DNA from 2 places in the Kitasatospora sp. NPDC059827 genome. Region 2 is predicted to be linked to the other one. Evidence: riboswitches for the same ligand, from Rfam matches in the RefSeq annotation. Region 2 holds a riboswitch; the other holds the start of a gene.
The links. A riboswitch is a leader RNA that binds a small molecule or an ion and turns the genes downstream of it on or off. The one in region 2 is predicted to bind ZMP and ZTP.
Positions count from the first base shown of each region.

Region 1: linked by a shared signal. The riboswitch ahead of ACFV8H_RS17370 (bifunctional 5,10-methylenetetrahydrofolate dehydrogenase/5,10-methenyltetrahydrofolate cyclohydrolase) and the one ahead of ACFV8H_RS17070 (glycine hydroxymethyltransferase) in region 2 are both predicted to bind ZMP and ZTP.

Region 1 covers NZ_JBHWIV010000024.1:29,397-40,958, forward strand. Annotated here, with positions in the region: gene ACFV8H_RS17350 (BPL-N domain-containing protein) at 214-1,062, opposite strand; gene ACFV8H_RS17355 (MFS transporter) at 1,295-2,554, opposite strand; gene ACFV8H_RS17360 (NAD(P)-dependent oxidoreductase) at 2,723-3,508, opposite strand; gene ACFV8H_RS17365 (LysR family transcriptional regulator) at 3,574-4,482, shown strand; gene ACFV8H_RS17370 (bifunctional 5,10-methylenetetrahydrofolate dehydrogenase/5,10-methenyltetrahydrofolate cyclohydrolase) at 4,550-5,377, opposite strand; ZMP/ZTP riboswitch at 5,425-5,509, opposite strand; gene ACFV8H_RS17375 (DinB family protein) at 5,588-6,148, shown strand; gene ACFV8H_RS17380 (alpha/beta fold hydrolase) at 6,200-7,729, opposite strand; gene ACFV8H_RS17385 (cupin domain-containing protein) at 7,887-8,414, shown strand; gene ACFV8H_RS17390 (RNA polymerase sigma factor) at 8,725-10,038, opposite strand; gene ACFV8H_RS17395 (YciI family protein) at 10,038-10,457, opposite strand; gene ACFV8H_RS17400 (winged helix-turn-helix domain-containing protein) at 10,701-11,048, opposite strand; gene ACFV8H_RS17405 (hypothetical protein) at 11,045-11,512, opposite strand.
Region 2 covers NZ_JBHWIV010000023.1:71,810-83,371, forward strand. Annotated here, with positions in the region: gene ACFV8H_RS17030 (iron-containing alcohol dehydrogenase family protein) at 1-72, opposite strand, end outside; gene ACFV8H_RS17035 (sugar phosphate nucleotidyltransferase) at 60-815, opposite strand; gene idi (isopentenyl-diphosphate Delta-isomerase) at 1,310-1,957, shown strand; gene ACFV8H_RS17045 (ATP-binding protein) at 2,047-2,556, opposite strand; tRNA gene ACFV8H_RS17050 (tRNA-Leu) at 2,979-3,063, shown strand; gene ACFV8H_RS17055 (APC family permease) at 3,360-5,015, shown strand; gene ACFV8H_RS17060 (class I SAM-dependent methyltransferase) at 5,099-6,070, opposite strand; gene ACFV8H_RS17065 (aldehyde dehydrogenase family protein) at 6,350-7,780, shown strand; gene ACFV8H_RS17070 (glycine hydroxymethyltransferase) at 7,936-9,402, opposite strand; ZMP/ZTP riboswitch at 9,424-9,518, opposite strand; gene ACFV8H_RS17075 (ABC transporter permease) at 9,824-10,819, shown strand; gene ACFV8H_RS17080 (ABC transporter substrate-binding protein) at 10,925-11,562, shown strand, end outside.

The sequences.
Region 1 (11,562 bases), on a different contig from region 2:
GTTGTTTGGGGTTGGCGCACTAGTGCACTAGGGTGCTTCGGGGTCGGTCCGGGGGTGGTTGCCCGTCCCCGGAGGGGGGCTCGGCGCAGGCCGGTGGCCTGCGGTGGCGCCCGTGGGTGCACTAGTGCGCGCGAGGGCCGGGCCGACGGGGTCGGGGTCGGCTCGGGGACGGCTCAGGGTGGGGCGGGGTGGGGGCGCCGTTCGGAGCCCGGTTCAGGACTTCGGCGCCGTGCCCAGCAGGGTGTGCACCAGGTCCCCGCCCAGGGCCAGGCCGGCCGGGGACTCGTCGGAGAGGCCGTAGTCGCGGTACCACTCGGCCGGGGCCTCCGGGTGCGGGCCGCTGACCGCCACCCGGCCCGAGCCGTACGGGGCGATGGCGGCCGCGGCCCGGTCGTTGGTGTAGCGGGCCAGCACCTGGGCGCCCGGGCCCTCCAGGTCGAAGTACGGGCCGTCCTGGAAGTACATCCGCTGCGGCTGCCCGCGCCAGGAGACGTCGACCAGGTGGTCCTGCTCGTCGGTGACGGTGGCGCCCCCGGAGCTGATGTACTGCCCGGAGTCGCCCGGCAGGAGGCCGTAGCCGGGGTCGTGGCCGGCCAGGTAGCCGCCCATGCACAGCCCCAGGTAGTGCCCGCCGCCGCGCACGTAGGCGCGCACCAGCTCGGGGGAGAAGCCCGGGTCCTGCTGCAACAGGTGCCAGGCGGTGGACACCTCCTGCCCGTTGGTGCCGCCCGGCTGCACGTACAGCGCCGCGCCGGACAGCGCGTCCGGGCCGAAGCGGACCTCCTCCTCGGGCCCGATGTAGCGCACCGCGAAGCCGTCGTGTTCCAGCAGGTCGTGCGCCGCCTCCGGGCAGCCCTCGCAGGCCGCCGGGCCCCGGTAGACCAGCGCCAGCGGACGGCCCTGCGGATCCGGCGCGGCCCCGCCGCCCGCGTCCGCGCGCGGCGCCCGGCCGGCCCGGGCGGCGCCGTCCGGGCCGCCCCCGGAGGGAGCGGCCCCGCACGCCGACGCCGCCAGCACCACCGCCGCCAGCGCCAGCGCCGCCGCGCCCCGCCCAGCCCTCATGACCTGCACGCGTGCCGCCTCCCCGGGCCGTTGCCGTCCGCCGCCACGACGCTACGGCCCACGCCCCCCGGCCCGCACACCAGCCCCCCTGAACGGGCGAACAGGGGGACGGTGGTTGACCGGCCCCGGGGTGGAATCGGGGGAGGCCCGCGGTTGACGGCCCGCGGTTGACGGCCCGCGGTTGACGGCCCGGGGAGCTCGGGGGCGTTCGGGCGTCAGGAGGCCCCGGGACTCAGGAGGACGCGGCCGCCGCCGCGAGCGCCGGGGCCGGCGCCGGCCGGGCCGGCGGGAACCGCCGCAGCCGCACCAGCGCCAGCACCAGCAGCAGGGCCAGCGCCCCGGCCGCACAGGCCAGCGCGAACGCCGCGAGGTGCCCGTGCGCGCCGACCAGCGGCCCCACCCCCGTCACCGCCAGCCCCTGCCCCGCGATCAGCCCGCTGCCCAGCAGCGTCATCGCCTCCGCCATCCGGCCCGCCGGCGCGACCCGCTCCACCAGGCCGAACACCGCGATCAGCGCCGGCGCCACCGCGAACCCCACCGCCCCCACCGCCACCGCCGCACCCGCCACCCCGCCCACCGGCAGCAGCCCCAGCAGCAGCACCGCCTGCGCCGCCACCGCCGTGCGCAGCCGCGCGGTGAGGTCGAAACGCTCCGCGAACGAGGCCAGCAGGACCCCGGCCGCCGCGCTGCTCACCCCCATCGCCGACCAGACCAGGCCGCCGACGCCCGCGTCCCCCCGGGCCAGGTACTGCACGCCGGTGTTGGCGGCGCCGAACACCACGCCCTGCAGCACCGTCACGGCGATCAGCACCAGCAGCGGCCCGGACAGCACCCGCCCCGCCGCCGCCGTGCGCCCCGCCGCCGCGGGCGCCGCTGCCACCGCGGGCGCCGGCGCCGGGGCCGTCGGGTGCAGCGCGAACACCGTGCCGAACACCGCCATCAGCACCGCCGCGCACACCAGGCCCGCCGCCGGGTGCACCGCCCAGGCCAGCACCCCGACCAGGGCGGGGCCGGCCACGAAACTCGTCTCGTCCACCACCGCGTCGAAGGCCAGCGCCGGGCCGACCAGTTCGTGGCCGTCACGGCGCCCGCCCGCCAGCGCGATCCAGCGGGTCCGTGACAGCGGCCCGATCTGCGGCACGGTGAAACCCGCCAGCGCCGCGCACCCGGCCTGCACCGCCGGCGCCAGGCCGCCGACCGAGGCCACCACCAGGGCGGCCGTCAGCAGCGCGTTGGCCAGCGACGCCGCCAGGATCACCGGACGGTGGCCGCGCCGGTCGGCCAGCCGGCCCAGCAGCGGCCCGCCCACCGCCTGCCCGCCCCACAGCAGGCTCGCCACCACCCCGCCGCGGCCCACCCCGTCCAGCGCGGTCACCATCAGCAGCGTCCCGGTCGGGCACAGCGCGGCGGGCAGCCGGGCGAGGAAGGACACCAGGGGCAGCCGGGGCCCGGCGAGTCGGACGACGCCTTGCACGGCGGTGCGAGCGGACAAGGGGCGCCCTTCATCGGTGGTCGCGGCGGACGCCCCCCACTACACCGGACGGCGCGCGCGCCCGGCCATCGGCGGCGGCCACCAAGTGGCCCGCGCCGCGGACGGGTCGGAGCTGGACGTTCCTCCGAGTGCCGGGGCGGGCCCGTCCCCGGCGCGCCGCCCGGGGGCTCAGTCCTCCCGCAGCGCCCGCACCACCGCCGACAGGTCCCGGTCCGCGATCGACGGGTCCGCCAGCAGCGCCTGACGGGCCGCCGCCAGCAGCGGGCCGCCGCCCGCCAGGGCGAGGTCCTTGGCGGCCAGCCGCACCGGGAAGTCCGACTCCGCGCTGCGCGCCCGGGCCACCACCCCCGCGAGCGGCCCGGCCGCCAGCACCTCCAGCGCCTGCTCCTGCGGCACGCCCAACTCGCCCGCCACCGACAGCACTTCGTCCAGTACGGCGACCGAGGTGACGATCGCGCCCATCACCACCACCTTCAACGCCGCCCCCGCACCGGGGCCCCCGCAGCGCCGCACCCGGCCCAGGTGGGACAGCACCGGCTCGGCGCGCTCCAGGTCGGCGTCCTCGCCGCCCGCGTAGACGGTCAGCTCGCCGCGGGCGGCCGGGCCGACGCTGCCCAGCACCGGGGCGTCCACCAGGGCCACGCCGTCCGGCAGTCGCCCGCGCAGCCCGGCGAGGGCGCGCGGGCCGATCGAGGACATGTCGATCCACAGGGTGCCGGGGGCCAGCGCGGCGGTGAAGCGCCCGGCGACCTCGGCGGCGGCCTGCGGGTCGGAGAGCATCGTGACGACGATGCCGGCCCCGGCCACCGCCCCGGCCGGGTCGGCGGCCTCGGTCAGGCCGTCGGCGCGGCCGGGAGTGCGGTTCCACACCGTCAACGGGTAGCCGGCGGCGGCCAGGCGACGGGCCATCGGCAGCCCCATCCGGCCCAGGCCCAGAAAGGCGATCTTTTCCATGGCCCCCACGCTAGGCAGCCCCGAGCCAGGCGACAAACGAATGTCTCGCATGGTACTCATGCGCCATGGACATGGCTTGGCTGGACGTCTTCCGCATCGTCGCCCACCTGGGCTCCTTCACCGCCGCCGGCGAGCGCCTGGGCTTCACCCAGTCCGCGGTCTCCCGCCAGATCGCCACCCTGGAAGCCGAGTTGGGCGCCCCGCTGTTCGACCGCCTGGCCCGCGGGGTCCGGCTGACCGAACACGGCCGCGCCCTGCTCCCGCACGCCGAGGCCCTGCTGGAACGCCTCGACACCACCCGCCGCGACCTCGTCGCCCTCACCGAACTCGACGCCGGACGCCTGCGGGTGGGCGCCTTCGACAGCGCCAACGCCGAACTCGTCCCCGCCGCCCTCGCCGCCTTCCGCACCGCCCACCCGCAGGTCGAGACCACCCTCACCGAAGGCCTCAGCGCCCAGCTGCTGGAGCGCCTCGCCGACGCCACCATCGACCTCGCCGTGGTCGCCTCCTACGCCGAGGACCCCCAGGACGCCTACGACACCGACCGGTTCGAGCTGCACCCGCTGCTCGCCGACCCCGTCCTGGTCGCCCTCCCGCGCGGCCACCGCCTCGCCGGCCGGCGCCGCCTGCGGCTGGCCGAACTCGCCGAAGAACCCTGGATCGCCGCCCGCCGCGACCCCGGGTCCACCCTGCTCGCCGCCTGCCTGCGCAGCGGCTTCCAGCCCCGCATCGAGTACGCCGTCGGCGCCTGGGCCGCCAAACTCGGCCTGGTCGCCGCGGGGTTGGGCCCCACCCTCATCCCCGCCCTGGCCGCCCGCGCCGCCCGCCCCGACATCGCCCTGGTCCCCCTCCACCCCCAGGACACCCCCGTGCGGCACGTCTGCACCGCCACCCGCAAGGGGCAGCGGGTGCCGCCCGCGGTGGCCGGCTTCCTCGGCTCCCTGCGGGCGGCAGCCGACGCTCACCGGGGCTGACGCCCACCCGAGTTGACGCCCACCGGGGCTGACGCCCACCGGGGCTGGCGCCCAACGGGGCTGATGCTCACCGGAGTTGGCGCTCCGCCGCCTCCACCGTCTGGGCCAGCAGCACCGCGATCGTCATCGGTCCCACCCCGCCCGGCACCGGCGTGATCAGGGAGGCCCGGAGCCGGGCCGTCCCGAAGTCCACGTCGCCCACCGGGCCCGGGTGGTAGCCCGCGTCGACCACCACCGCGCCCGGCTTGACGTCCGCCCCCGCGATGAACCGCGGCCGCCCCACCGCCGCGACCAGCACGTCCGCCGCCCGCACCAGTGAGCGCAGATCGGTGGTGCGCGAGTGGCAGTACGTCACGGTGGCGTCCCGCCCGAGCAGCAGCAGGCCCGCCGGTCGGCCCAGGATGGCGCTGCGGCCCACCACGACCGCGTGCTTGCCCGCGAGGTCGACGCCGTACTCGTCCAGCAGCCGCACGATCCCGCCGGGCGTGCAGGAGACGAAGCCCGGCAGGCCGAAGCCCATCGCCGCGAAGGAGTGCGTGGTCACCCCGTCGACGTCCTTCTCCGGGGCGATCGCCTCGAACGCGGCGCGCTCGTCGATGTGCGGGCCCACCGGGTGCTGGACCAGGATGCCGTGCACCCGCGGGTCCGCGGACAACCCGCCGACCGCGTCGACCAGTTCGGCGGTGCTCACCGAGGCGGGCAGGGCCACGTGCCGCGAGGCGATGCCCGCCCGGGCGCAGGCGGCGCGCTTCATGCGCACGTACGTCACGGAGGCCGGGTCCTCGCCGACCAGGACGGTCGCCAGACAGGGCGCCGTCCCGGTGCGCCGGTGCAGCTCGGCGGCCGCGGCCGCGCTGGTCCCGGTGATCCGGCGCGCCGCACCGGTGCCGTCCATGAGGCGGGCCTGCTGGAGATCGGTCACAGGGGTGCTCCTGAGCTCGTACGAGTCGCCCAGGCGCACGGCATCGACGGATGTCAGGCCGCTCCCCGGTGGTACCCCACCCCAGCGCCAGTCACGGCCCGCCCCCAGGGTAACCGAGCGGGGTGGCCGGGTGGTGCGTTAACTCGGTTGAAGGGCGCGCTGGTTGCGGGCGATCATGCGGGGATGAGCGAGCGACCCGAGCGATGGACCCAGGCCACCGTCTACCCCGACATGTGGGCCGACCCGGCCGACGATCCGCGCAACAGTGAAGGCCCCGCCCCGGACGGCGAAGCCGCCACCCTCGAGGACTACCTGGCCAACTACCGCCTCACCCTGCGGATGAAGTGCGAGGGCCTGGACGCCGAGCAGCTCGCCCGGCGCTCGGTGCCGCCCTCGACCATGTCGCTGCTCGGCCTGGTGCGCCACCTGGCCGAGGTGGAACGCGACTGGCACAACTGGATCCGCGAGGGCGAGCCGCAGCCCAAGCTCTACGGCGCCCGCGACGCCGACTTCGACGGGGCGCTCCCCGACCCGGCCCTGGTCGAGGCCGCCTGGCGCGACCTGGAGCGCGAACAGGCCGCCCTGGACGCCGCGTTGGCCGCCCACCCGGACCTCGGCGAGCGCCTCGGCAAGCAGCGGCTCTCGGTCCGGGAGGTCCAGGTGCACCGCATCGAGGAGTACGCCCGCCACTGCGGCCACGCCGACCTGCTGCGCGAGTGCGTGGACGGCCGCGTGGGCCAGTGACGTGAGGGCCGCCGGGGCGGCCGCCGCCCCGGCCGCCCCGGCCACGCCGCCTCAGCAGGTGGCGTCGGCCGGCGGCAGCACGCCGGTGGACAGGTAGGCGTCCACGGCGTGCTGGGCGCAGGGGCTGTAGCCGTTGAGGAGGACGGTGTGGATGCGGCCGGGGACGGTCAGCAGCCGGGAGGCGGACAGCCGGGCGTGCAGGGCCAGGGCGCCGGCGTAGGGGGCGTGGGTGTCGCCGGTGGACTGGATCTGCAGGGCGGGCACCGCGTTGCGCACCTGGACGAACGGCTCCTGCGGGTCCGTCGGCCAACTCGCGCACGGCGTCGGCCCGTTGAACACCGGCCCGAAGACGGGCCGGGTGGCGCGGGAGCGTTCCACGGCGGCCGCGTACCACCCGGGCGAGCGCGGCATCGCCACGTCGTCGCACAGGTAGCCGATCGCGGCGGCGAGGTCGGCGCCGGCCTGCGGGTCGGGCAGCAGGACGGCCGTCAGCAGCGCGTGCAGGGTCGGGCTCGCCTGCACCGGCCTGCCGTCGGCGGCGTCCAGCAACTGGCGCAGCACGTCCGCGTAGTCGGCGTTGTCGCGGTCGTCGCCCTGGCAGACGGTGAGCAGGAACGGCAGCAGGGCGCCGTCGAGGTGGAACCCGTCGATGCCGATCGGCGCCGCCTCGGCGCGCCGGACCAGGCCCTGCACGGTGGCGCGCACCGCCGCCGCCGTCGCGCCCAGCCGGTACCGGCCGTCGCGGGGCGCGGCCCAGGTGGCGAAGTCGTCCAGCGCCCGCTCGTTGGCGGCCCCCATGTCCTGGAGCGTCCGGACCCCGTACCGGGCCGGGTCCGGCGCGCTGTCCAGCACCAGGCGGTCCACCCGGCCCGGGTACAGCTGCGCGTACACCGCGCCCAGCAGCGCGCCGTAGGACTGGCCGAAGAAGGAGGTGCGCTGCTCGCCCAGGGCGGATCGCAGCACGTCCAGGTCGCGCGCGGTGTTGCGGGTGGTCAGGTGCGGCAGCAGGTCCGGGTACTTGCCCAGGCAGGCGTCGGCGTCCGCCTTCGCCAGGCGCCAGCTCTCCCGGAAGCCGGCCGCGCCGCTGCCCGCGGAGCGCAGCCAAGTGCCGTGGTTCAGGCCGCAGTCGAGGCCGCCGCTGGCACCCACCCCGCGCGGGTCCATCCCGATCAGGTCGTAGGCGGCGGCCGTGGCCGGGGCCAGCCGGTCGCGCAGCTCGACCGGCAGGGCCAGTCCGCGGTTGCCGGGGCCGCCCGGGTTGGACAGCAGGATGCCGTGCCGCGCGGCGGGGTCGGCGGAGCGGATCCGGGAGACGGCGACGGGCAGGGTGCGGCCGTCGGGCGCGCGGTAGTCCAGCGGGACGGTGAGCGTGGCGCACTCGGCGCCGGCGGCGGCCAACTCCGGATCCTGGCAAGGGCCCCAGGTGAGGGCCTGGTGCTGGAAGCGTTCCAGCGGATCGGTGGCGGCGGCGGTGGCGGTGGCGGTGGCGGCCGGTGTGGCCGGTGCGGCGGCGGTGGCGGTGGGAACGGCGGCCGCGGACAGGGCCAGGGCGGCGGTGAGTACCAGGGCGGGCTTCATCATGACGCCCACCCTAAAGTCCCTGCGCCGTAGGGGTGTTGGCGGTCCGAGGACAGCCCCCGTGCCGTCGCGCGGGCGCACCTGCCGTATCCAATTGACCCATGGAAACGGTGCTCGATTGCCCCATGATCATGGGTCTTTCCGCTCCTAGGCTGGTCCCATGACGACGACGAAGAACACCGCCCCCGCCCCCACCGCCGCCCCCGCCACCGCCCCGGTCCTGGCCCGCCACAGTGAGGCCGAGACCTGCGCCGACCCGAGCGCCACCATGACCCTGCTCGCCGAGACGTCCCCCGGCGAGGGCGGCTTCACCGTCTACCGCTCCGCCTTCGCCCGGGGCGCGGTCGGGGCCCCGGCGCACTTCCACACCCGGGCGACGGAGCTGTTCTTCGTGATCAGCGGCTCGCTGCGGGTCCTGGTCGGCGAGGAGGTCACCGTCCTGAACGCGGGCGACTTCCTGGCCGTGCCCCCGCACACCCCGCACGCCTTCGCCGCCGCCCCGGGCTCCGAGGCCGACGTGCTGTTCGTTTTCGCCCCCGGCATGGACCGCTTCGACTACCTGCGCCTGCTGGGGACCGTCATGCGCGGCGAGACCGACCCGGGGGCGATCGCCGCCTCCGCCGAGCGCTTCGACAACCACTACGTGGACAGCCCCGCCTGGCGCGCCGCCCTGGCGGGCCAGGCCTGACCTGGTCCCTGAGCGCTCGGCCCCGGGGTGCCGGGGTCCTTCGACGGGCCGGGGCGGCCCGGGTGTGGAACGGTGGAAGGCCGGGGGATCAGGGGGCCGGTTGCGAGAGGAGTCGCCATGTCGTCGAAGCGCCGCCGCAAGAAGAAGGCCCGGGCCAAGCGCGGGGCCAACCACGGCCGCCGGCCCCAGTGCTGAACGGCTGAACGGCCGGGCCGTACGGCCCCGCGTCCGCACCTCGGACGCCGGGCCGTACGTTCGGTCACCCTGCGGAGTCATTGTGCGAAGTCACCCCGCGGAGTCGCCTGCGGAGTCAGCCCGCGCCGTCGAGCGCGGCCGCCTTGCGCAGCAGCACCGCCCGCTCGCGGGCGTTGCGGCACAGCCGGGCCGCGAGTTCCAGCTCCGCCCGGGCCTCGCCGGTGCGCCCCAGGCGGGTCAGCAGTTCGCCGCGCACGCCCGGCAGCAGGTGGGAGCCGGACAGGCGCCCGGAGACGGCCAGGTCGTCGACCAGGGCGAGCGCGGGCCCCGGCCCCTCGGCCATCGCGACGGCCACCGCCCGGTTGAGTTCGACCACCGGGGACGGCGCCACCCGGCCGAGCGCCTCGTAGAGCAGCACGATCCGTTCCCAGTCGGTGTCGGCCACGCCGGGCGCCGCCGCGTGGCAGGCCGCGATCGCCGCCTGGAGGCCGTACGGGCCCAGGCCCCGCCCGAGGGCGGCGGCCCGGCCCAGGGCCGCCAGGCCGCGGCGGATCGCCGAGTGGTCCCAGCGGCGCCGGTCCTGGTCCTCCAGGAGCACCGCCTCCCCGTCCGGGCCGGTGCGGGCCGGGAAGCGCGAGGCGGTGAGCTCGAACAGGGCGAGCTGCCCGTGCACCTTGGGTTCGTCGGGCAGCAGGGCGGCCAGCGTCCGGGCCAGCCGCAGCGCCTCGTAGGCGAGGTCGGGGCGCAGCAGGTCGGTGCCGGCGGTCGCCGTCGAGCCCTCGGTGAAGACCACGTACAGGACGCTCAGGACGGCGCCCAGGCGCTCACGCCGCTCCCGCCGCGGCGGCAGCTCGAAGGGGATGTGCGCGGCGGCGATGGTCTTCTTGGCGCGGGTGATCCGGGCCTGCACGGTGGGCACCGGCACCAGGAACGCCCGGGCGATCTCCTCGCTGGACAGGCCGCCGACCACCCGCAGGGTGAGCGCCACCCGGGCCTCGGGGGAGAGCACCGGGTGGCAGGCGGTGAACATCAGGGCGAGGACGTCGTCGTCGACCCGGTCCGGGTCGAACGGCAGCTCCGGCGCCGGTTCGGGCCCGGTCGCCGAGCCGGTGCTGAACTGGCCCTCGGCCAGGCCGCCGGCGAGCGCGGTGTAGCGCTCGTCCAGGGCCGAGGCGCGGCGGAAGGCGTCGATGGCCCGGCGCCGGGCGCAGGCCAGCAGCCAGCCCACCGGGTTGGCCGGGGCGCCGTCGCGGGCCCAGGAGAACAGGGCCTCGGCCAGCGCCTCCTGGGCGACGTCCTCGGCCAGTGCGAAGTCCCCGGTGTAGCGGGCCAGCGCGCCCACGATCCGGGCGGACTCGATCCGCCACACGGCCTCGACGGCCCGCCGGGCGTCCTCGGTGCCCGGCGGGCCGTCGGTGGCTGCGGGCATCAGAGCTGGCCGGTCCGCTCGCGCCAGGCCCGCTCCTTGACGATCCACTCGTTGTCCTGCGGGAACTCCTCGATGCCCGGCACCCGGCGCACCTCGCACTTGGAACCGGGGAGGGCCGGAAGCCGCTTGGCCCACTCCACGGCCTCCTCCTTCGAGGCCACGTCGATCAGGTAGAAGCCGCCGAACAGCTCCTTCGTCTCCCCGTACGGGCCGTCGGTGACCACCGGCGCCTCCCCGTCGAAGTCGACCACCACGCCCTGCGACGGGTCGTCCAGCCCCTCAGCGGCCACCAGCACGCCGGCCCGGATCAGCTCCTCGTTGAAGCGCCCCACGGTCTCCAGCATCTCCTCGAAGGGCGTCTCCATCATCTTGGCCATGGACTCGTCCGTGCCCCGCATGATCAGCATGTACTTCGCCATCACAAACCTCCTTCGACGGGGGCCGCCTTTCCGACCCCTTCCAACCCAAGGTCGAACGGCGCCCCCGTGGATCGACACGCTCGACGAAGACGGACGATATTCCCTCCCGCCGACAGCCCCGGGCCGCCCCGCCGGGCCCGGAAACACCCCGCCGGGCCCGGGAACACCCACCCCACCCGGGGAAAGAGCCAAAGGGGTGGGCTCACCTTCCCCTCCGATGCCGTTCCGTACGACCGCCCGGGGTCAGCCCTCGGCCGGGGCGTGGTGCAGGGCGGCGCCGAGGGCGGTGGCGGAGGCGGCGATGCGTTGGAGTTCGGCGAGGTGGGCGGCCAGGGCGTGGCGGCCCTCGGGGGTCAGGCGCAGCCAGGTGCGGGGGCGCTTGCCGACGTAGCCGCGGCGCAGCTTGACGTAGGAGGCGGCCTCCAGGGTGGCGGCCACCTTGCTCAGCGCCGACTCCGAGACCCCGCAGCCCTCCCGTACGGCGCGGAACTCCGCCTCGGCGCAGCCGGACAGGAAGGCGACCACGGCGAGCCGGGTGGGCTGGTGGATCAGCTCGTCGAAGGCCGGAGCGGGCGGCGGGTCGGTGCTCACTCGGCGCCCGTCCCGGCCGTCCGGGCCGTCCGGGCCGCCCGCTTGCGGCGCAGCAGCAGGAAGTGGGTCAGGCCGCCGGTGAGGCCGAGGGTGAGCAGGAACCCGGGCAGGCCGAACGGCAGGGCCAGCGCCCCGGCCGCGACCAGCGGCAGCAGCTGGAGCGCCGCGCCCGGGTACGACAGGGTGGGGACGATGCCCGGCCGGTGCTCGACCCGGTGGCTGACCACCACGTGGCCGACCAGCAGCAGCGCCGCGGCCAGCTGCACGAGTGCGGTGGCGAGCCACAGCCGCTCCGGCAGCAGGACCGAGACGCCGATCCCGGCGAACCCCGCCCCGAACAGGCCCGCGGCCGTGGCCGGGTACCAGGCGGGCAGCGGATTGGGCCGCCGGGCCGCCGCCCGGGCCCGGTGCGCGGTGCGCAAGGACGCGAGGGCGTCCTCGGGGGCGATGTCGTGAACGCTCAACTGATGCTCCAACTCCCCGTTCCCGAAAGGCTTCTGACAGCACCGGAGAT
Region 2 (11,562 bases):
GAGCGCGTCCAGCGCGCCCGGGCGGATCTCCGCGAACAGCGGCGACGGGACCAGTCGGGTCAGTACTGGCACGCGATCTCCCGGGCCTTCGCCAGGTCGTCGTGGTTGTCGACCTCGACCCAGGACACCTCGCCGATCGGCTGGACGTCGATCCGCAGGCCCCGGTCGACCATCTCCTGGTAGCCGTCCTCGTAGTACAGCTGGGGGTCGCGCTCGTAGGTGGCGCGCAGCGCGTCGGTGAGGTCGGCGGCGGCGGCCGGGTTGATCACCGTGACGCCGATGTACTCGCCGGTCGCCTCGGCCGGGTCCATCAGCTTGGTGATGCGGCGCATGCCGGCGGCCGGGTCGACGACGACCTTCATCTCCTCGTCGGCGAGCTTCTTCACCGTGTCGAGGGCGAGCAGGATGCCGGGGGCCCGGCCCTCCTCGACGAGGCGCCGGTTGCCCTCCAGCATGGTGCGCTGGACGGAGGCCGGGTGGACGGTGTCGCCGTTGGCCAGCAGCAGGCCCTCGGCGAACAGCTCGCGGGCGCACCAGAGCGAGTAGGCGTTGTTCCACTCCTCGGCCCTGTCGTTCTCGACCAGGTGGAGCTTGACCCCGTACTTGCTCTCCAGGGCGTCCTTGCGGTCGTACACCGCCTCCTTGCGGTAGCCGACGACGATCGCCGCGTCGCGCAGTCCGACCTCGGCGAAGTTGCCCAGGGTGAGGTCCAGGACGGTCCGCTCCCCGTCGACCGGCACCAGCGCCTTGGGCAGGGTGTCGGTGTACGGGCGCAGCCGGCGGCCGGCGCCGGCTGCCAGAACGAGGCCGATCATGCGGGGTCTCCTGATCCGTGGTGCGTCGTGCGGTCCGCGCGGGGATGTGCCGACGGGCCCGGCGGCGCTGTCGCCGGTCGGCCCGGCGTACGGCCGGGCCCGGCGGCGGCGCGCCGGACCGGCACAGATCCGGGCAGCGTGTCGTAAGCGATGGTAGGCGACCCGGGCGACGTGCCCGAACGCGGCCGGAGGCGCCGGGGTGACGACGAGGTGGAGGTGCGGTGATCGAACAGGATGGGAACGGATACCGAACTGATCTTCGGGACGAATGACCCTTCCGGGGCGTCCCGGACCGTTTCCGGTACGGATCCGGACCGCCCCGCGTCATGATCCGCCCGGTTGTGCGTGGGACCCGTCCGGACCGCCACCCATACGGCAGACTGGAGCCCGACGACGGCGCCGGTGCCCGCGCCGCGTCCCGAGCCCCCCGACGGGTGCCCACGACGCGCTCGACGCTCCCGTTGCTCCCGCTCCCCCCTTCCGAAAGAGGCCCCATGCCCCAGAGTCCGCCGACCGACCCGACCCACTTCGCCGCCGAGATCGACAGCGGCCTGGACGTGGAGACAGACGTGACGGTCGACCCCCGGGCCACCGCCCCCGCGAGCACCGGGATCCTGCTGGAACTGGTCGACGACGAGGGCGTCACCATCGGCACCGGCGAGAAGCTCTGGGCCCACCAGCAGCCGGGCCGGCTGCACCGGGCCTTCTCGGTCTTCCTGTTCGACCGCCAGGGCCGGATGCTGCTGCAGCGCCGGGCGCTCGGCAAGTACCACTCCCCCGGCGTCTGGTCGAACACCTGCTGCGGGCACCCGTACCCGGACGAGCCGCCGTTCGTGGCCGCCGCCCGGCGCACCGCCGAGGAGCTGGGCCTCGCGCCGGCGCTGCTCTGCGAGGCCGGCACCGTCCGCTACGACCTGCCGGACGAGGCCACCGGGCTGATCGAGCGGGAGTGGAACCACCTGTTCGTCGGGCTGGTCACCGCGCCGGTGCAGCCGGACCCGGAGGAGGTCGAGGACTTCGCCTTCGTGACCGCGCAGGAGCTGCGCGAGCTGCGGGCCGAGCGGCCGTTCTCGGTCTGGTTCGAGACCGTCTTCGAGGCCGCGCTGCCGGGGATCCGGGAGATCGCCGGCCGGGACTGGTAGCGGACGGGAGTCCGTGGGGGTGGCCGTCCCCGGCCGGGGGCGGCCGTCCCCGTGCGGGGTCGCACCGTCCCCGTGCGGGAGGGCGCTCGTCAGGACCCGGGCTCCGGGGGGACGGGCAGCGAGGCCCAGATGACCTTGCCGCCCTCCCCCGTGTGCTCGACGTCGCACACCCCGCCCGCCTGGAGGGTGACGCTCTTCACCAGCAGCAGGCCGCGCCCGCCGGTACGGCCGGTGTCGCTCTCCAGGGCCTTCGGCCGGTACGGGTCGCCGTCCTCGACCGAGACCCGCACCCAGCCCCGGCGCACCGACAGCTCGGTGGTCACCTCGGGCGACAGCTCGGCCGCGTGCTTCACCGCGTTGCCGACCAGCTCGGAGACGATCAGCAGCACGTCGTCCACCAGCTCCTGGTAGCGCACCCCGGTCATGCCCTGGGCCAGCAGGCGGTCCCGCACCGCGTGGCGGGTGCGCGGCACGGAGGCCTCGACGGCGGGCACCCGGAAGCGCCACACGCCCTCGACGGGACCGTCGGCCGTCGGTCGGCGGCCCGACCGGGCGCCGCGTCTCGGCTCGGCCTTCGCCGCCCCGCTGATCTGCTCCACGTCCAGCCGCCCTTCGTCCGCGACCCGGGAATCAGGCGATCCGCATCATGGCGCCCTCGGTCCACAGAGGCTAGGAGAGCGGTCGGTGCCTCCGTGGCACCGTCGACAAGTTGCCCGTGTCGGATCGGCTCCGACCGGAATCGATCGCGGGCGTGGGCTTAACCGATCGTTTGCTTCGCCCTCGCCACCGCTTCGCCCGGCGTTCGAGCGCCCTCGCGAGCCGTGCCGGCCGGTCCGGACGGGCCGGGCGTCCCACGGCCCCGGCCCCTCGGACGGGTGGAGCGGAGGTGGGGCCGTGGCGGGGGCCGCGGTGGAGGCCGCGGTGGGGCCGAGGAAACGCAGGTGAGAAGCACTCCGGAAGCCTGGTAATGTTCTCTCTGTCGCCGAGGGGGCGAGAGAAAAGTCCCCGAAGCACACACCCTGTCCGGGTGGCGGAATGGCAGACGCGCTAGCTTGAGGTGCTAGTGCCCTTTATCGGGCGTGGGGGTTCAAGTCCCCCCTCGGACACAATCGAAATTCCCCGTGGAATCCGAAAGGATCCCGCGGGGAATTTCTTTTTTCCGGCCCACGGCCGACTCTCCCTCGCGATCCACCGCCGACGGCGGTGTGGCGCCGGTCTCGCTGAGCGGTCCCGGCCGTCCGAAAACCGGACACGAGATGGCAACGATCGGGCGGTTTGAGCTTCCTCTGAGGTATTCGCCCCATTTGGAACCATAGGCTGCTGGGGTTTGTCCGGAATACCGACCCAAAACCGTAAAAGCGCCGACACCATCCGCTGAACCCCGAGCGAGAGGACCGATACGTTGAGTGAGCCCGATTCGCCCAAGGCATCACACCAGAACTACCGCCGATCGCTCGGCACCATCAGCCTGACCGCGGTCGGGCTCGGCTCGATCATCGGCTCCGGCTGGCTGTTCGGCGCCGAGCGGGCCGCCAGGCTGGCCGGCCCCGCCTCGATCCTCGCCTGGGTGATCGGCGCCGCCGTGGCACTCACCATCGCGCTCACCTACAGCGAGCTCGGGTCGATGTTCCCCAAGGCCGGCGGCATGGTCCGGTACGGCCAGTACTCGCACGGCTCGCTGGCCGGCTACCTGGCCGCCTGGGCCAACTGGATCGCCATCGTCTCGGTCATCCCGGGCGAGGCCACCGCGTCCGTCCAGTACATGAGCTCCTGGCACTACGACTGGGCCAAGGGGTTGTACGACGGCAAGGAGCTCACCGTCAGCGGGGTGGCGCTCGCCAGCGTGCTGCTGCTCGTGTACTTCGCCCTCAACTGGTTCGCGATCACGCTGTTCGCCAAGACCAACACCGCGATCACGGTGTTCAAGGTCGTCGTGCCGACGCTCACCGCCGGCGCGCTGCTCCTCGCGCACTTCGACACCTCGCACTTCACCGACCAGGGCGGCTTCGCGCCGAACGGCTGGAGCGCGGTGTTCACCGCCGTCGCCGTCTCCGGCATCGTCTGGGCCTTCAACGGCTTCCAGTCCCCGCTCAACCTGGCCGGCGAGGCCCGCAACCCCGGCAAGTCGCTGCCGAAGGCCGTCATCGGCTCGATCCTGATCGCCCTGGTGATCTACGTCGCGCTGCAGATCGCGTTCATCGGCGCCATCCCGGCCGCCGACCTGTCGCAGGGCTGGAGCAGCCTCTCCTACACCTCGCCGCTCGCGGACCTCGCGATCGCCTGGGGCATCAACTGGCTCGCGCTGCTGCTCTACGCGGACGCCTTCGTCTCGCCGTCCGGCACCGGCATGATCTACGCCGCCACCACCTCGCGCATGATCCACGGCGTGCAGGAGAACGGCCACCTGCCGAAGCTCTTCGGCAGGGTCGACGCCAAGACCGGCATCCCGCGCCCGGCGCTGGTGCTCAACCTGGTGGTCGCCTTCCTGTTCCTCGCGGTCTTCCGCGGCTGGGGCTCGCTGGCCGAGATCGTCTCCGTCGCCACCGTGATCTCGTACATCACCGGCCCGGTCGCCGTGATGGCGCTGCGCCGCCTCGCGCCGGACCTCCAGCGCCCGGTGAAGCTCAAGGCCATGCCGGTGATCGCGCCGGTCGCGATGGTCTTCGGCTCGCTGGTGCTGTACTGGGCCCGCTGGCCGCTCACCGGCAAGGTCATCCTGCTGATGGCCGCCGGTCTGCCGATCTGGGCCTGGTACGAGCTGCGCAAGCCCTTCGAGCAGTTGAAGCCGCACCTCAAGGCGGGCGCCTGGATGGTCGCCTACCTGTTCGTGATGGCCGGGGTCTCCTGGGCCGGCAGCTCCGACTTCGGCGGGCACGGCTACCTGCCGGAGGGCTGGGACCTGCTGATCGTGGCCGCGATCGGCCTGGCCTTCTACTACTGGGGCGTCGCCAGCGCCTGGGCCAACCCCTCGCTGGCCGAGGTGCGCCGCGAACTGGCGGCCGAGGCGGAGGCTGAGGCTGAGGCGTCCGCCGGGGCCTCGGAGCCTTCGCGGGTCTGAGCGGGTACACAGCAAGGAAGGGCCGGTCGGGTTTCCGACCGGCCCTTCGGCGTCGCCGGGGCCGGAGGCCGGGGCGGCCCAGGTCAGCCCCGGCGGGCGCGGCGGATCGCCGAGGTGAGCAGCGGGGGCAGCAGGTCCTTGGCGGCGCGCTTGGCGACGTTGACCGGGCGGCGCGCCTCGGCGGCGCGGGCGCGGCGGGCGGCGAGGTCCAGCGCGGCCTCGTCCCGGGCCGTCCGGTCCGCGTCCTCGGGCGCCGACGCCCCGGCCTCCCCCGGCCGGTGCCGGGAGGGGCGGAACGGCCGGATGCCCTCCGTACTGCCGGTCATCCGCAGCACCTGCCGGTGGTTGAGGGTCTCGGCGCTGAGCTCGCAGCCGACGGCGAGGTCCACCCGGTCGAGCAGGTCGCGCTGGAACGGCTCCGGGTCGCCCCAGGTGCCGTAGAACTTGCACTCGGTGAGCACGATCGGCCTGAGGCCGTGGTTGAACACCGCCTCCCAGGTCGCCGCGGCGACGCCGGGGGTGTGCTGGGCCCGGTAGTCGTCCAGGACCACGACGCCCTGGTCCTGCAGCGCGGTCCGGGCCACCTGGAGGTCGCCCACCACGTGCTCGTACAGGTGCGAGGCGTCGATGTGGACGAAGCGGTAGGCCCCCGCCGGGACCCGTCCGCCCGCGAGCACCGAGGTCGGGGCCTGGACGATGTCCGGCAGCCGGTCGTGGAAGGACAGGTAGTTGGCCTCGAAGGCCGAGCGGGTCAGCGTCCTCCGGTAGGAGTGGTCCATCTCGCTGGAGTTCTCGTCGTCCGGCGCGTCCGAGTCGAACAGGTCACAGACGGTGAACGTCTCCCCGGGCCGGAGGTGCTCCCCGATCACGATCGCGCTGCGGCCGAGGTAGGCGCCCATCTCCATGAGGTGGCCGGTGACGCCCCGCTCCGCCTGGCGCCCGAGGAACCACTCGAAGGAGTGCCGGTCGTGGTCCCAGAACCATCCTGGTACGTCCTCCAACACGGCCGGCCCGACGGGCTGCTGCGGTTCGCCCTTCAACGCGGTGTCGGTCACGGGATGCTCCTTAGCAGTACGGATGACCTGCGGGTTCCGAGCCGCACCTCGGCGCGGTGGCGGCCTGCCCGGCCCCGGACACGAACCGGATCACCGCTCGTGCACGAGGCGCCCCCCATCGACAGTAGGCCCCCGCCGCGGAGTCCGCCGCCCACCGCGGCGGGTGCCTGTCCGGCCGAGGCGGGATCGGCTCTTGTGCGCGGCCGTCCGGCCGCCTTGACTGACCTTCCGACTCGCCCTGTCGGCCGAACGGCGGCTGACCAGTGGAAAGGACGATCCGTGCAGCAGGAGTACGCGGAGTACGGCGACCAGTACATCGACGGTGCCTGGCGGCCCTCCCGGGACTCCGGCACGATCGCCGTGCTCAACCCCGCCACCGAGCGGGTGCTCGCCACCGTACCGGCCGGTGCGGCGGCCGACGTCGACGCCGCGGTCGCGGCGGCCCGCCGGGCGGCCCGGGGCTGGGCCGCCGCCACCCGCGAGGAGCGGCTGGCGCCGCTCACCCGGCTGCGGGACGCACTGGCCGACGCCCAGGCCGAGATCACCTCGACCGTGGTCGCCGAGCTGGGCGCCCCGGTCGGCTTCGCCGGGGCCGTGCACGCCGGGCTGCCGCTGACCGTGGCGACCTCGTACCTGAGCCTGCTGGCCGGGTACTCCTTCGAGGAGCGGATCGGCAACTCGGTGGTGTTCGCCGAGCCGGCCGGGGTGGTCGCGGCGATCACGCCGTGGAACTACCCGCTGCACCAGATCGTGGCCAAGGTCGTCCCGGCGCTGGCGGCCGGCTGCCCGGTGGTCCTCAAGCCGGCCGAGGACACCCCGCTGGTGGCCCGGCTGTTCGCCCGGCTGGTGGACGAAGCCGGCTTCCCGGCCGGGGTGTTCAACCTGGTGACCGGCACCGGGGCGGTCGCGGGCGCGGCGCTCGCCGCCCATCCGGAGGTGGACGTGGTGTCCTTCACCGGCTCCACCGCCGTCGGCCGGCAGGTCGCCGAGACGGCCGGGCGCGGGCTCAAGCGGGTCGCCCTGGAGCTGGGCGGCAAGTCCGCCAACGTGGTGCTGCCGGGCGCCGACCTGGCCCGCGCGGTGAACGTGAACGTCGCCAACGTCTTCGCCAACTCCGGCCAGACGTGCAGCGCCTGGACCCGGCTGCTGGTGCACGCGGACCAGTACGAGGAGGCGGTCGCGCTCGCCGCCAAGGCCGCCGAGAAGTACGTCCCGGGCGACCCAGCCGACCCGCGGACCCGGATCGGCCCGCTGGTCAACGCCCGGCAGCTGGAGCGGGTGCGCGGCTACCTGGAGGACGCGCTCACCCGGGGCGCCCGGCTGGTGGCCGGCGGTCCGGAGCCACTGGCCGAACTCCCCACCGGCCACTACGTCCGGCCGACCGTCCTCGCCGACGTCACCCCGGAGATGACGGTGGCCCAGGAGGAGATATTCGGCCCCGTCCTGGTGGTCCTGCGCTACGACGACGAGGACCACGCCGTCGAGATCGCCAACGGCACCGCCTACGGGCTGGCCGGCGGTGTCTGGGCGGCGACCACCGACACCGCCGCCGCCTTCGCCCGCCGGCTGGACACCGGACAGGTGGACCTCAACGGCGGCCGGTTCAACCCGCTGGCCCCGTTCGGCGGTTACAAGGACTCCGGGCTCGGCCGCGAGCTGGGGCGGCACGGGCTGGAGGAGTTCCTGCAGTACAAGTCGCTCCAGTACTAGGGGGCTTGACGGCCGGGGCGGGGCGCTCGACCATCGGGCCGCCGAACTTCCGTTCGGCGGCCCGGTGTCACGGCGGCCTCCTCCGGCCCGGTCGGGCCAAGGGCCGGTCGGGCCGGGGAACGGTCGGGCCGGGGGCCGGTCAGGCCAGGGCCCGGTCAGGCCAGGTCGACGCCCGGGTAGAGCGGGAACGGTGCCAGCAGGTCGGCGGCGCGCTTGGCGATGCCGTCGCGGAGGGCCTCGTCGAGGGCGTAGTTCGCCTTGGAGGGGGCGCCGTTGGCCGCGGTGGTGGGGGTGGTGCCGCGCAGGACGGTGTCGATCAGGGCCGCGATCTCGTCCATCTCGGCGGCGCCCAGGCCGCGGGTGGTGAGTGCCGGGGTGCCGAGCCGCACGCCCGAGGTGTACCAGGCGCCGTTCGGGTCCTGCGGGACGGAGTTGCGGTTGGTGACGATGCCCGAGTCCAGCAGCGCCGCCTCGGCCTGACGGCCCGTCAGGCCGTAGCCGGAGACGTCGGCGAGCACCAGGTGGTTGTCGGTGCCGCCGGTGACCAGCTTGCCGCCGCGGCGCAGCAGGCCCTCGGCGAGCGCCCGGGCGTTGTCGACCACGGCGCGGGCGTAGGTGCGGAACTCGGGACGGCGGGCCTCGGCGAGGGCGACGGCCTTGGCGGCCATCACGTGCGAGAGCGGGCCGCCGAGCACCAACGGGCAGCCGCGGTCCACGTGTTCGGCCAGGGCGGCGGTGCTGAGCACCATGCCGCCGCGCGGGCCGCGCAGGGACTTGTGGGTGGTCGTGGTGACGATGTGGGCGTACGGCACCGGGTCGTGGTCGCCGGTCAGCACCTTGCCCGCGACCAGGCCGGCGAAGTGCGCCATGTCGACCATGAGGGTCGCGCCGACCTCGTCCGCGATCTCACGCATCCTGCGGAAGTCCACCAGCCGCGGGTAGGCGGAGTAGCCTGCCACCAGGATCAGCGGGCGGAACTCGCGGGCGGTCTCGCGCAGCGCGTCGTAGTCGATCAGGCCGGTGACCGGGTCGGTGCCGTAGCTGCGCTGCTCGAACATCTTGCCCGAGATGTTGGGCCGGAAGCCGTGGGTGAGGTGGCCGCCGGTGTCCAGCGACATGCCGAGCATCCGCTGGTTGCCGAGCTCCTGGCGCAGCTCGGCCCAGTCCTGCTCGGTGAGGTCGTTGACGTTGCGCACCTTGGCCCGCTCCAGGGCCGGGCTCTCGACCCGCTGGGAGAGCACCGCCCAGAAGGCGGTGAGGTTGGCGTCGATGCCCGAGTGCGGCTGGACGTAGGCGTGTTCGGCACCGAACAGCTCGCGGGCGTGCTCGGCGGCGATCGCCTCGACGGTGTCGACGTTGCGGCAGCCCGCGTAGAAGCGGCGGCCGACGGTGCCCTCGGCGTACTTGTCGCTGAGCCAGTTGCCCATGGTGAGCAGGACGGCCGGGGAGGCGTAGTTCTCGCTGGCGATCAGCTTGAGCGAGGCGCGCTGGTCCTCCAACTCCCGGCCGATGGCGGCGGCGATCCGGGGCTCCACGCCGGCCACCACGTCCAGGGCGCTGCGGAAGGAGGTGTCGGCGGCGGGGCTCGCGGTGGTGTGGGGCGTCTGCTCGGGCTGGGCCATGGCGGTCTCCTGGTGGGGATGCGGGGCGGCCCAGGCGCTCGGCAACGACGTGAGGATCCACGGGACCGCTTCCCGATGGTCGATTCCATCCCTACGCGCCAGTCGCGGTCCACCGGGATCGTACCAATACCCCGGGGACTGTGGCGGAGGTCTCAGAATGCGGAACGAGCGGTCCGCTTCGGTGCGTTATGTCCGTTCTCCTGCAACGGCCGTGTTGCGGGGAAATGAAGCCGCCACAATTCCCGAAACAGTCCGGAAGGAATTCCCGAAGGGCGCCTTCCGGTGATTTGCGGAAGGCCGGACGCATCCGATCTGATGGCGCTCGAACGGCCGCCGGGAAACCCCCGGGAGCCGGTTCGGAAATGCCCACCAGCGCACCCTCACCCATGGGGCGGCGGAGAATTCGGGGAGTACGCCTCTCATGGCAGCGGTCGACACAGTCGCAGTTACCGGTCCGGCCCCCGGGCCGACCCCCGAGCCGACCCCCGGGCCCGCCGCACCGAGCCTGCTGCGCCGGGTGCTGCGCGACCGAGTCGGCGCCGCCGCCTCGGCCGTCGTCCTGCTGTTCCTGCTGCTCGCCCTGGCCGCGCCGCTGGTCGCCGCCCTGTACGGGAAGAACCCGGTCGAGCACTACGGCCAGAACACTCCCGGCCTGCTCAGCGACGGCGGCCTGCCGATGCTGCCGAACGGCGGGATCTCCGGCGAGTTCTGGTTCGGCCTGGAGCCCGGCCTCGGCCGGGACGTGCTGACCCAGCTGCTGTACGGCATCCGCACCTCGCTGCTGATCGCCTTCGCCGCGGCCGCCGTGACCACCACGCTCGGCGTGCTGGCCGGGGTCGCGGTCGGCTACCTCGGCGGGATCGCGGACCGGCTGTTCGGGTTCCTCGCCAATGTGCTGCTGGCCTTTCCGACCCTGCTCCTGCTGCTCGCGCTCAGCCCGGTGATCCAGTCCCGACTGGTCGATCCGGGCGCCGCGGAACCGGAGTGGATGCAGTTCCTGGTGCTGATCCTGGTCTTCTCCGCGTTCGGCTGGATTCCGCTCGCGCTTTCCCTCCGGGCCACCGTCCGATCGCTCCGGGAAAGGGATTTCGTGCAGTCCGCCCGGGCACAGGGGGCGAGCCGCCTCCACATCGTCGTCCACGAACTGCTGCCGAACGTCCGCTCCCAGCTGATCGTGCACGCCACCATGGCCGTGCCGACCTTCGTCGCCTCCGAGGCCGCACTGTCCTTCCTCGGCGTCGGCATCACCGAGCCCGTCCCCGACTGGGGGCGGATGATCTCGCGCGGCTCGGAGGTCTTCCAGGCCGACCCGACCTACCTGGTCTTCCCGGGCGTGGCCCTGCTGGTGTTCGTGCTCGCCTTCAACCTGCTCGGCGACGCCCTCCGGGACGCGCTGGACCCGCGCCGCGCCCGCTGATCCCCCCTTCCGCTTCCCCGCCCCGTCCGCTTCCCGTTCCGCTTCCCCTGATCAACCATCCGAGCCCGCCCCGACCGGACGTGTCGGGGCAAGGAGAGATTCGCCATGCGCTGGACCAAACCGTCGCTCGCCGTCATCGCCACCGCCCTGCTGGCGACCTCCTGCTCGGCAGGCGCCGGCAGCACCGGCTCCGCCGCCGGCGGGGCCCCGGCCAAGGAGACCTCGCCGCTGACCGCGGCACTCGGCACCGAGAAGGACAGCGCGGGCCCCGCCCCGGCCGTCCCCGGCGCCCGCCCGGGCGGCACGGTCAACGTGTACAACAGCGTCGAGTTCCGCCACCTGGACCCGCAGAAGGTCTACGCGGGCGCCTCGTACAACGCCTCGCTGCTCTGGGGCCGCCAGCTGACGCAGTACCAGGTCGTCGACGGCAAGGCCAAGCTGGTCGGCGACCTGGCCACCGACACCGGCACCCCGACCGACGGCGGGCGCACCTGGACGTACCGGCTCAAGGAGGGCGTGGCCTGGGAGGACGGCAAGCCGATCACCGCCCAGGACGTCAAGTACGGCATCGAGCGCACCTTCGGCAAGGGCTACGAGGTCGGCCCGCCGTACTGGCCGCAGTGGCTCACCGGCGAGGCCAGCTACGAGGCCGCGCGCGCCAAGTACGCCGGACCGCAGGCCGGTGACCTGGACGCGATCGGGACCCCGGACGAGCGCACCCTGGTCTTCCACTTCCCGCAGCC